One region of the Paenibacillus sp. 1A_MP2 genome, then DNA from elsewhere that is predicted to be linked to it. Evidence: riboswitches for the same ligand, from Rfam matches in the RefSeq annotation. Region 1 holds a riboswitch; each other region holds the start of a gene.
The links. A riboswitch is a leader RNA that binds a small molecule or an ion and turns the genes downstream of it on or off. The one in region 1 is predicted to bind S-adenosylmethionine.

Region 1 (4,260 bases):
TCTACGATCTATACGTACCTCGTGGTATATACTGGGGCATTCGTGAGCCATACGGATTCGGCAGGAGGCTGTTCCGGCTTTCCGCTCTGTAACGGACAGATTATTCCCGAGCTCTCGGGAGGCGTGGCGGTTGCTTTCGCTCACCGGGTTGCGGCTGTTTCATTAGTGATTGTCATTGCAATCCTCGGTCATTTTGCGTATCGCAAACATCCGGATAACACAGAGCTAAGAGCGTTAGGTGTCATTTCTGTTGTGCTGGTTCTGTTGCAAGTGGTCATTGGTTTTGGACTGATGCTTACGATGAATCGCCCGGAAGTGTACATGTTCGTGGCGCTGGCGCATATGCTCGATATTGCCATTTTATTCGGTGTACTAACCTATATGAGTTTCCTGGTGTACAAGTTGCATCGGCCCGTTAACCGGTTCTAATATATCCGAATTATTGTCGTTCAGGGGATGAATCCAGTGAAGTTCACCATCCGATGATGTACATCATTGGACAGGTGAACTTTGTTTGATGTCAGGCGTGTCAGGGCACCCTATTGTAAGCAGCGGTCATACGTTTACTCTGATTCCGATTTTGTTTAAATATGATGAATTATGATTATTTTGATGATCTGCAGAGTGGAAAGAGGAGGCTATATATGCTGCGAACGTTGCTGGGTGAAAAGCCGCGTAAAAACGAAGGGATACTGAAGGATGCAATAGAAGCGATGGCGGATACGCTTGAGTTATTTCAGCGACAGATGCATGTGGACCATGATCCAACCCATGATTATCGTAAACTGTATGTGTGGACCCAGGGACTCATCTCCTCGCTGGATGAGCTGGAACAGAGCTGTTTTGCTGCTTCCCATTTTCGTCAGAAAGTCAAAGCAGGCTCTACGGATGATATGACGTTACCCGAAAAAGCGGAATATGCCCGTTATGTCTACTTCTATAAGGATGGCTTCATCCGATGTTTTGCCATTCTGGATAAGTTAGGTACAGTGTTGAATGAAATATTTGAGCTAAATACGACCAATGTTAAAACCCATTTTTCTTATTTTACCGTATTAAGACAGTTCGGATATGACAAACTGCATCATGATCTTGCCAACGAACTGATCCAGATTAAAGACTCTTACCGTGAGCCAATGAGCAAATTGCGCAAACGACGAAACATGGAGATTCATTACATGAACTCCGAAATGCAGGATGATCTGTGGCAGCTGCACCAGACTCTGCAAGGGAAAGTGAAGCTGGAGGATCTGGATCAGCATCTCTTGGAACTCCGCCAGGGTGTGGATATGGTATGTGAGACGTTAAAAGCAGCCTATGGCTACATCAACAAGAAGTGGCATAAGCAAGGAATAACTCAATCCGGAAAGTAATTAGTTTGAAATATTTCCCTTTGACAAATCGGAATACTTGGATTATACTGAGTTCCTGATCGACAGTTAGATGGAATTAACATTTATGACATTAACATTATAACTACTGAACTTATAAATTAAATATTTCTTATCGAGAGCGGCGGAGGGACAGGCCCGATGAAGCCCGGCAACCGATTTATAACTGCATGACAGCTGTGTCATTCTTTATAGATGTTAGGTGCTAATTCCTACAAAATGTGTGCAAGGCACAATTTTGGCAGATGAGAAGGTATAATCTTTCACGTGAAGAGCCCTTTTTGTTTCTGCAAAAGGGGCTCTTTTTTGTACATCGAAGGGGAGTTTTCCTTTCATTCGGGTAAAGATACATGTAAGCAGTGGGAAGGAGCAAGTAATTTTGATTGAATTAAAAGGTTTAACCAAGACGTACGGTAAAGGTTCAAAAAGTACGACGGCCTTATCGGATCTAAATTTGAATATCCGCAAGGGTGAAATATTCGGAGTTATCGGTCATTCCGGTGCAGGCAAGAGTACATTGATCCGTTGTATCAATTTGCTCGAACGCCCGACGGCCGGCGAGGTTTGGGTGGATGGAATCAATTTAACCAGTCTGGGCAAGACCGATTTGCAACAACAACGGCGTAAGATCGGCATGATTTTTCAACACTTTAATCTGTTATCCTCAGCTACGGTATATGACAATGTGGCTTTTCCTTTGAAGCTGGTCAATACTCCCAAGGATGCAATGGATCGGAAAGTGAAGGAAATGCTCGCATTGGTTGGACTGGAGGACCACAGCAATAAATATCCGGCCCAACTGTCAGGTGGACAGAAACAAAGGGTGGGTATTGCGAGAGCACTCGCGAGTGATCCAAACGTGCTGCTGTGTGATGAAGCTACATCGGCACTTGATCCCCAGACAACTGATTCGATTCTCAAGTTGTTGCTGGATATTAATGAAAAGTACAACCTCACCATTGTTCTGATCACCCATGAGATGCACGTGATTCAGAATATCTGTGATCAGGTGGCGGTTATCCATCAGGGAGGCATCGTGGAGCAAGGGCCGGTGACGGAAGTATTCCTCAAGCCGCAGCATGCAATTACGCGTGACTTTATGATGCGGGACCATGAGGTGGGGATAGCATTGGAAGAGACTGCTCTGGCGAGTGCAGATGTTTCATTGCAGACGGACGGATCTTCTAAGCTTGTGAAAATATCCTTCCTGGGCAATAAAACCTATGAGGCGATTTTGTCCAGAACGGTTCGCAAAACAGGAGTGGATTTCGCCATTTTGCAAGGCACCATTTCGACGATCAAACAAGTTCCTTATGGGCAGCTGACCGTTCGGTTTGAGGGACAGTCGGATGAGATTAACCTCACCATTCATGAGTTAATCGCCCAGGGACTTGATGTGGAGGTGCTTCGTTAAATGGATTTTTCAACAGTGCGTTGGGAAGAAATCGGTAAGGCTTCAATTGAAACACTGCAAATTCTGGGAGCATCGGGACTGTTCACGATCATCATTGGTTTGCCGCTGGGCGTATTGCTGTTCATGACAGCAAGGTCGGCTTCAATCAAGTCTCAAGTGGTGTACACTATACTTTCGTTTATTGTAAACATTCTGCGATCCGTGCCATTTATCATTCTGATTGTTGCACTCATTCCGTTCACGCGTTCACTGGTCGGCACAGCTACAGGCGTACTGGGTGTTATACCACCGCTCGTCATTGCCGCTGCTCCATACTTTGCCCGGTTGGTGGAAACTACACTGCGTGAAGTGGATCGAGGCGTCATCGAAGCGGCGCAGGCGATGGGAGCTTCAACCGGACAGATTGTAAGGCGTGTGCTTCTGCCAGAGGCACTGCCGGGTCTGTTAGCCGGAATTACCATTACCATCGTTACCCTTGTCTCCTACACGGCGATGGCGGGCATGGTTGGTGGTGGAGGGTTGGGAACATTGGCAATAAATTATGGCTACTATCGATATCAGAATGAAATTATGATTATAGCTGTTGTATTTATGGTTATTCTGGTGCAAGTGCTTCAGATGGCTGGCGATCGTTTGGTTAAATGGTTCACCAGGAAATAACACATATATAGCATTTGCCTGATTCGGTATCGACTTGGTGCAAAATGCAAAAAAATTATTGGAGAAGGGGTTTTACACATGAAAAAATGGTCTTTTGCTCTACTAAGCATTATGCTGATTGCGGTTCTTGCGGCTTGCGGAAACAACAAGGATTCCGACAGCGGCGCTGACAATGCTGGAGGCGCACCGCGCACCGTCGAATTGAAAGTGGGAGCATCACCTACACCACATGCGGAAATTTTGGAAAGCATCAAGCCTGAACTCGAAGCTGAAGGCATTCGCTTGCAAATCGTGACTTTCAATGACTATGTTCAACCTAACCAACAACTTGAAGATAAACAGTTGGATGCGAACTTTTTCCAACACCAGCCTTACCTGGATACAGAGAACAAAGAACGTGGTTTTCACCTCGTTGCTGTAACACCTGTGCATGTTGAGCCATTTGCTGGCTACTCCAAAAAAATCAAATCATTGGATGAGCTGAAAGACGGTGCCAAAGTAGCGATTCCGAATGACCCGTCCAACGGTGGACGTGCACTGTTGTTGCTGGCCAAAGAAGGCTTGATTACGCTCAAAGATGACACCAATATCGTTTCAACGATTCAGGATATTACAGCCAATCCAAAAAACCTGGATATTATCGAGCTGGATGCAGCCATGATGCCTCGTCAACTGGATGAAGCAGACCTGGTATTCATCAACGCCAACTACGCGCTGGAAGCCAATCTGAACCCGGAGAAGGATGCGTTGTTAATCGAGGACCTGCAAGGTAACCCATATGCAAACATCCTCGTA
Region 2 (4,260 bases), 350 kb from region 1:
CCACTGCTCCGATGCATCGCTCATGCTGCCACAAGTACCCTGGCCGCTCCACGTCTTCGTTACTGCATCATAGATTTCACCCGAGTTAGGGTAGACAATAACCGGTTTATCGCTGGCCTGACTCAAAATACCGACCGCTTCTGTCACGAATTCCATCGGCGCACAATTCAAGCCAATCGCGGCAATCTGAGGCTCAGCACCAAGTAAGCGAGCACACTCTTCCAAGGGTGTACCCTCACTGATTGCTTTCCCGTCTTTCAAAGAGAAAGACATCCATGCATAGGCGTTGGGAAACTCCTTTAATAAAGCAACCAATACCTGCGCCTCCTGCAAGGATGGGATCGTCTCAAAAGCCAGAATATCCGCACCTGCCTCCAGCAGTGCTGCAATCCGTGGACGATGAAACGCGCTCAATGTTTCGTCCGAGACACCGTAGTGACCGACATACTCCGAACCATCTGCCAGATAAGCCCCATCAGGGTCCAACCGATGCAGCAACAATCGGACGCGGACGAGCCAATACCCTTTTCTCCGTTACCACTGCCGTATGTTTCTTATCGGTTGACTCGTTAGCTTCTAAATTCTCTAACTTCCCCCTATCTTGCACTTCAGCCCAGACTTCATCTCGGGCTCGCGCAGCGAGTTTCACTGTCTTGCTTATCAGTTCCAGCGACTCCTGCTCTCCGATGCCTCTCTTGCTAAAGCCGTCCACAGTCGCCTGATAACTGGATGTAATAGCACAGTCCGCTCCCGCACGGAAGTAATCAGCATGCACCTGGGAAATCACGTCCGGATTCTCCAGCAGTACACGTGCTGACCATAACGGGTCATCCAGATCACAGCCATGCTGTTCCAATTCGGTTGCCAGTGCACCATCCAAAATCATCACCGGATATTGGCACAATATTTGTTCTATGGGATTAGTTTGCGTTGGTTGCGTCATGTACTTGTCCTCTTTTCTTGTTCGCACGTTCTGTCAGATAATACGCTGCATAACATAGTGCGATAAATGGAACCCCGCAATACAGCGCAATACGCTGTGTCGGGTCAAAGGCGATACCTATGCATGAAGCCAGGCACAATACAAACGAAATAATCGGTACCACCGGATAAAACGGCGTTCGGTAAACCAGGTCCTTTACCGAGTTACCCTCTCGAATATATTGCCTGCGGAACATATACTGTGAAGCGCTGATGCTCATCCACACGGCGACAACCGCGAGGCCTGAGATGGACACCAGCGTAATATACACAGTACCCGGGGCAATAATGCTGGACAGCAAGGCCAGACCGCCCCCAACCATGCTAATCAGAAGTGCATTCAGCGGTACACCACGCTTGGTCAACCGGGCAAACCACGGAGAGATCGTCTTTTTATCCGCGAGTGACCACAACATCCGCGAAGAGGCATACAGACCCGAGTTGGCAGCAGAGAATTGCCGTCAGAATGACAAAGTTCATAATATCTGCTGCATAGGGTACTCCAACTCGCTCCATCACGGCCACGAATGGACTTTCAAGGACACTGGCATCCGACATCGGCAATAACGCAGAGAGAATAACGATCGTTCCAATAAAAAAGAGTATTAAACGCCACAACGTGGTATTGATTGCTTTTGGAATGGTCTTCTCCGGATTCTCGGTCTCCCCGGCTGCAATCCCGATCAATTCCGTGCCCGAGAACGCAAAGTTTACGGCAAGCATCGTCATTAGTATCGCAGTAGCCCCGTTCGGGAACCAACCAGATGCAGTAATATTAGTTAGAAATGGTGCAGGTTCCGAATCAGCCATTGGGATAATACCGAACATGGCTGCGCCTCCTAGAATAATAAAGACCACAATCGTAAGGACTTTAACCGATGAGAACCAGAACTCCGATTCCGCAAAAAATTTGACCGTCAGCGCGTTGAACAGGAAGATCATGAGCGCAAAGAGCGCACTCCAGATCCATACATTCACGGAAGGAAACCAGCGCTGCATCAGCAGTCCGGCTGCTGTAAATTCGGAACCGAGGGCAACCGTCCAGGTTAACCAATACAACCAGGCCACGGTGTATCCTGTTGCTGGTCCGATGTATTTTGCCGCATAGCTATGAAACGCCCCTGTCTCCGGCATATGAACGGACAGCTCACCAAGACAGAGCATGACCAGATAAACGACAATCGCTCCAATCAGGTAAGATAGAATCGTGCCGATCGGTCTGCTGGATGGTATATCCAGAGCTAAGAAATAAACCTGTACCAATGACTCCACCAAGTGAGAGCATAATTACATGTCGTGCCTGCATTTTACGCTGAAAATGCCCAGTATCTTTGTTGTTATCCATGCCTGCTCCCCTGCTTCTTCATCCAGAACAACAAAAAGACACACTCTTCCTGAAGAGTGCGCCGTTACTGACAAATAAAAACAAACGTCCTATCTATCAGGCTGTTCACCCGCTGGAATTAGCACAGTATCGTTCAGATCTGTTGCTGAGGCTTCTAAGGGCCAGTCCCTCCACCTCTCTGGATAAGAAAATGATTTTTTATAAATATAGCGATCTATCATGGTTGTGTCAACTATTAAATATCATCATCCATTTGTGGATAAAGGAAATCTCCAACCCCATCTTTAATCTATCGATGATCCATAATCTGTGATTTTCATTTTCACATCATAGGTCACGGGAATCTGACTAAAGGTTTCATCCCAATTTTTTTTGACCTTTTTCCATACCTTCGGATATTTGATCCGCAACTGCTCTCCAAATCCGGCCACTTCCACCCGATAGGTGTGCTGCATTTTGTTCATAACCTGCTGCATCTGTTCTTTGGCTGCACCAGCGAACTGAACCTCCAATTCATTAATGTACTCTTCCGTCGCAGGAATTTCCGGAGAACTCCAATCTTCCATGAGCTGACCTTCTGATTCAACCTTTACATGAAAAGAAATGTCATCTCCGTGGACTTTTGGCACAATTTTGCTCTTAGTAGACTTGATTTCATAGACTATCGTATGTCCCTTTTTCGGTGCATACGATTTTAAGGCCCCTCCCTTAGCCTCCCCAGTGATCCAGGACAATCCTTGAAGGTCCACCTGATTTAAGCTGCCGATCCACTTTTTCGTTTTCCCTTTATAGACGCCTGCTCCTGAGAATTTATGCTCCCCATCAGCAGTAAGGACATTTTGCAGCAAAAAGCTTGATCCTGACTGCATTTTGCCATCAAGTTTCGCGAGGGATACAGGAGGAAGAATTTTATTGTTACGATATGCATTATTCACCAACCCTCTCAGATAAAAGGCTGGGATTTCTCCCGGCTCCTTGGAGCTAAGAGCATCCAAAGCGCGTCCTTTGCTCACCAGAATAAGGGAACTGGGTCGGATATCATTGTCCCGCAAAATAAAATCAAGCAGCTGCTCCAGACTATATTTATTCGACAACTCTTGGGAAACGACAATAACCTTTAAATGATGACCAATGAGTGGACGGTCTCTTCTTAGAGCAAACTGACGAAAGATCTGAAAAAGGGAATCTCCGGTAAGCTGTTCATTCAAAAAGGTTTGTCCGCCGGAAGAACCACTGGAACTGCTTTGATTTTCCTGTTTCCCCCAACTCGTGGGACAATCTGTACGGTAGATGTAAATACATTGTTTTTGGGATAATGACCTCCTTGTTTATTAATGTCCTGTTCAAATTTCGATTCCTCAGCGACGTCCAGTCCCAGACCCACATAAACACTTAAATCTTCGATCTCTTTGCTGCTCCAGCACCCTGAGGCAAAAACCAGCAGCGCCGTTGACAAAATGGTTAATGTCTTTCTGATCCTGTTCAATTGTATTTGCCTCCTTTCTTTCGTAACATGCTCAACAACAGAAGCAATAGTGGCAAAATACCAAACAAATAAATGGATGCATCCCCCAAAAAGTTGCCGAGTTTGAACGTTTCGTCCACGTTCTGCGGAAGCATAGCAGTGATGTAACTGATCGGGAGCAGAATGATCAGAAAAGGCAGCATTTTTTTCTTGAACAATTGCGAACATCCAAGAGAAGCGGCATAATGCGTGATGGTAAACGTAGAGAAAATTTGCATAATCCAAATAACCAGCAGCAGGGATTCGAACCGTTCAAAGAACAATCCCTCAATCTCAAAGCTGCGCATCAAATCAAGTGTTGGCCACGTTCTTGTTCTCATGCCTTCAATAGATAAACTGCCAACAACCATAACCAATGTGATGAGGTAGATCACCATAGAGATAAGGATTCCCCATAACATGGCTTTCT
Region 3 (4,260 bases), 3.6 Mb from region 1:
ACGGAGCTGAATGGCTGGAGCTTACGAATGGACTGGAACGTTCCACGTCTTTTCCGCTAGAGTGGGTGTATACGGTGCTGAAGGAACAGGAATATGAGAGCTGGCTGTACAAACAGAGAGAGCAGAAATACAAGCAGGAATTAGACAAATTCACTACACGCAAGCAGGTACTCGAAGGCATGAAGGAAGGGTATACGCTGGAGGAGATCGTGAATCGTTCCGGATTATCCCGACGGGAGCTGATTGAGCTGTTGGAGACACTGGATCTGGAGGGGTATGACACAGATTGTCTGCTGGACGCGGAACTCGCTATCATGCCTGAACAAGAGCAAGAAGCGGTGTGGAGCGCCTACGAGGAGCTGGGAGATACGTTTCTGAAGCCTGTGTTACATAAAGTGTATGGAGAAGAGAAGCCTGGCGGAGGCAATCTGGAGCAGGTTTACGAAAGACTGCGCATGATTCGAATCCGGTTTCGTCGTCACACAGAGGCGGAGCAGCATGCGGGCTAGATTGAACATAGATCGGTAGGTTTCATTCATAAGCGTACAAAAAAGACGAGGCGTTTCTCCAGATGCGGAGCGCTTCGTCTTTGTTAGTTAGTTCAAACCCAATCTTTTTTGCGGAAAATAAAGAACATGCTGAGGCCCAGTGTCACCATCAGGCCAATGACCACAAAATAACCATATTTCCAGTTCAACTCAGGCATGTTCGTAAAGTTCATACCATAGATGCCGGTGATGACCGTCAGCGGCATGAACACCGTCGTAATGGCGGTGAACACACGCATGATCTCATTCGCCCGGTTGGCGATACTGGATTGGTAAGCTTCTCGCAAGTTCCCCATCAAGTCGCGATAAGTCTCAAAGGTTTCGGATATTTTCACAGCATTCTCATAAATGTCACTGAAATACTTCTGCAGTTGATCATCAATAAGACGCAGATCTTTTTGTTAAGTGTATTAATGACTTCTTTCTGAGGTCCCAGTACTTTCTTCAGCCATAGAATCTCACTACGCAGCCCGATAATCTCATTCAGATGAGACTTCTTGGTGTGCATCAGGATGTCTTCTTCAAGCTTCTCAATGCGCGCTTCAATCCGGTCACCAACTGTGAAATAATTATCAACAATCAAGTCAACCAGCAGATACAGCAGCTTATCCGGCGTACTGATCTCCTGTTCCCACAGGATCGGCTTCAATGTTCGCAATTCACTGACTTTCTGTTTGGTCACACTGATAATAAAGTGTCTGCCAAGGAAGAGGTTGACGGCACGTAAAAAAATCTCTTCATCATCAAAACGAATGCTATTAATAACAATAAAATAATGGCTCTCATAAATTTCAATCTTCGGACGTTGTTCTTCGTCACTCAAGCAGTCTTCTACGGCCAGATCATGCATCATGAATAGCGGTTGAAGTACCGCCAAATCGTCTACGTCCGCATCAATCCAGTAAAATCCCTCCGCTGGTGGAGTCAGCGCCTGCTGAATGTCATCCACCGGAATAAATACACCGTTGTTTACCAACCGGATTTTCATTGTTCATCTACTCCTTCTGCACCCGCCAAATGGGCGGATTTCATCAATATGGGCGCAAAAAGAACAGATCAGCCGGTCGGCAGCGGATCCTGGAAGTCAGGACTGCGTTCGCTTTATAACCAAACGGAAGTAACGTCCCGCTGCCGGCATGCTGATATCAATTCTCATGCAGTTTGTCGGAATTCGGCTGCCAGTCAGGCCTCGGGTCGCCATCCATTGAATATGTCACCTCTCACATAAGGGTTTACAACACTTGTCTAGTATACCGCTGGTACAGAGTCCTTTCAAGCGCAAAAATGTGTCGATTTCGCGCCCTGGAGCAGTGTATGACAACGGCTGACGAACGGTTCCGATCCAGATGAACAGACATTGAACTACACCTTGACGTGAGGGGATTAATGTTTTAAAGTAAACGGTGAACCACACTAGATTTTACAATTAAATAAAGCGAAATCTTATCAAGAGTAGGTGGAGGGACTGGCCCGATGAAACCCGGCAACCGGCGGTATACCGCACGGTGCTAATTCTTGCAGCGACCAAGTGTCCAAGTTGACACTGTTGTAACTGAGAGATGAGAGAGGCGCATATCTATTTACATATGACCTTTCTCGGAATCCGAGGAAGGTCTTTGTTATATGCACCGACTTCTCAGCAGTGATTTTCGCTAAGGAACTTGAGCTTGCCGCCAGCAATGTGGTTGCAATTCAGCGCCTGCAGGCAAGCTCATGGCAGCCTATAACTGTTCGGATGCGAATCGTATCGCAGCCGCAGTGGCTGCATCTATTTATGCTCAAGGAGGAGTTAGAACCACTATGCCAATCAAAATTCCAGACACACTGCCTGCCAAGGAAGTACTCGCAGGAGAGAACATCTTTGTCATGGACGAGACATCCGCTTATCAGCAGGATATTCGTCCGCTCCGTATCGCTATATTAAACCTGATGCCTACTAAGGAAACGACAGAAACTCAATTGCTTCGTCTGGTAGGTAACACACCCATTCAGGTAGATATCGTTCTGGTTCATCCGAAGTCTCATACGTCCAAGAACACATCCCAGGAATATTTGGACCTGTTCTACAAAACCTTTGACGAGATTGAGCACCGCCGTTTTGACGGCATGATCATTACGGGAGCTCCTGTAGAGCAAATGGATTTTGAAGACGTGAACTATTGGAAAGAAATCCAGGAGATCTTCGAATGGACCAAAACCAATGTGACTTCGACTATGCATATATGTTGGGCTTCCCAAGCGGGTTTATACCATCATTTCGGAGTTCCAAAGGTTCCGCTGGATGAAAATGTTTTGGCGTATTCTCACACACGATCAACAGATCCAACGTGCCTTTGCTGCGTGGATTTGATGAAGTATTTAACGTTCCGCATTCCCGACATACGGAAGTGCGCCGTGAAGATATTGAAAAGAATGAAAGTCTGGAAATTTTGGCTGAATCGGAGGAAGCCGGTATTTTTCTGGTCGCCACCAAAGACGGCAAACAAATTTTCGCTACCGGACATGCCGAGTATGACCCGCTTTCATTAAAATGGGAATATGACCGGGATGCATCCAAAGGCATGGATATTGCGCTACCGAGACATTATTTCCCGAATGACGACCCTTCCCGTGTACCTCCAGCCACCTGGCGGGCACATGCAAACTTATTATTCTCTAATTGGCTCAATTACTATGTGTATCAAGAGACGCCTTACGATATTGGTCCGCAAATCTAATCGACACTACAGGAGGATGCTGCAATGGAAGACAACAAGTTGAAAATCGAAAGCCGATTGGCTCAAATCGGGTCTATCAATGAACCGGTAACGGGTGCCATTAATTTTCCGATCTATCAATCCACTGCGTTTCGCCACCCGAAGCTTGGACAAAGCACGGGGTTTGATTATATCCGTACGACCAATCCAACCCGTAAAGTATTGGAAGAAGCAGCGGCGGCATTGGAGTCGGGGATGCAGGTTTTGCCTGTAGCTCCGGCATGGCAGCTTTGCAAACGATTTTTGCTTTATTCGGTCAAGGAGATCATCTAATTGTATCGCTGGATCTGTACGGGGAACGTATCGTTTGCTTGAACGCATCCTGTCTCGATTCGGTGTGACAGCAAGTTACGTAGATACCAATGATCTTGCAGCTCTGGAAAGTATCCGTCAGCCGAACACAAAAGCGGTATTTATTGAGACACCGACTAATCCACTAATGATGATTACGGATGTGGAAGCGGTATGCTCCTGGGCGAAGAGCCACAACTTGCTGACTATTGTGGATAATACACTACTGACTCCGTTCTTCCAGCGTCCAATTGAACTCGGTGCCGATATCATCATCCATAGTGCTACGAAGTATCTGGGTGGTCATAATGATGTCCTTGCCGGATTAATTATTACCAAAGGAGAAGAATTATCAGCCGAAATGGCATTCCTGCACAATTCCATTGGTGCAGTGTTATCTCCAAGCGACTCCTATCAGTTGATGAAAGGTATGAAGACACTTGCTCTTCGTATGGAGCGGCATGAGTATAATGCCTTGACGATTGCCAAGTATCTTTTGGAACACCCAGCCGTTAACGAAGTGTATCATCCTGGTTTGTCGGATCATCCCGGATTTGAAATACAGAATAAACAGTCGAGTGGGAACACAGGCATTTTCTCTTTCAAAGTAAAGGATGCCCGTTATGTTGAACCGTTGCTTCGTCACATCAAACTGATTGCCTTTG

Region 2: linked by a shared signal. The riboswitch ahead of mmuP (S-methylmethionine permease) and the one ahead of ACTWJ7_RS08450 (methionine ABC transporter ATP-binding protein) in region 1 are both predicted to bind S-adenosylmethionine.
Region 3: linked by a shared signal. The riboswitch ahead of metA (homoserine O-acetyltransferase MetA) and the one ahead of ACTWJ7_RS08450 (methionine ABC transporter ATP-binding protein) in region 1 are both predicted to bind S-adenosylmethionine.

The regions. Positions count from the first base shown of each region.
Region 1 covers NZ_JBQQCS010000001.1:1,684,655-1,688,914, forward strand. The annotation lists gene ACTWJ7_RS08440 (COX15/CtaA family protein) at 1-429, shown strand, start outside; gene ACTWJ7_RS08445 (Cthe_2314 family HEPN domain-containing protein) at 645-1,373, shown strand; SAM riboswitch class I at 1,501-1,643, shown strand; gene ACTWJ7_RS08450 (methionine ABC transporter ATP-binding protein) at 1,771-2,805, shown strand; gene ACTWJ7_RS08455 (methionine ABC transporter permease) at 2,806-3,465, shown strand; gene ACTWJ7_RS08460 (MetQ/NlpA family ABC transporter substrate-binding protein) at 3,544-4,260, shown strand, end outside.
Region 2 covers NZ_JBQQCS010000001.1:1,335,447-1,339,706, reverse strand. The annotation lists partial or broken gene mmuM (homocysteine S-methyltransferase) at 1-943, opposite strand, end outside; partial or broken gene mmuP (S-methylmethionine permease) at 921-2,326, opposite strand; SAM riboswitch class I at 2,413-2,515, opposite strand; gene ACTWJ7_RS06660 (Ger(x)C family spore germination protein) at 2,611-3,534, opposite strand; gene ACTWJ7_RS06655 (hypothetical protein) at 3,531-3,812, opposite strand; gene ACTWJ7_RS06650 (spore germination protein) at 3,809-4,260, opposite strand, start outside.
Region 3 covers NZ_JBQQCS010000001.1:5,252,018-5,256,277, reverse strand. The annotation lists gene ACTWJ7_RS25565 (HRDC domain-containing protein) at 1-509, shown strand, start outside; partial or broken gene corA (magnesium/cobalt transporter CorA) at 602-1,536, opposite strand; SAM riboswitch class I at 1,989-2,114, shown strand; partial or broken gene metA (homoserine O-acetyltransferase MetA) at 2,262-3,265, shown strand; partial or broken gene ACTWJ7_RS25550 (PLP-dependent transferase) at 3,377-4,260, shown strand, end outside.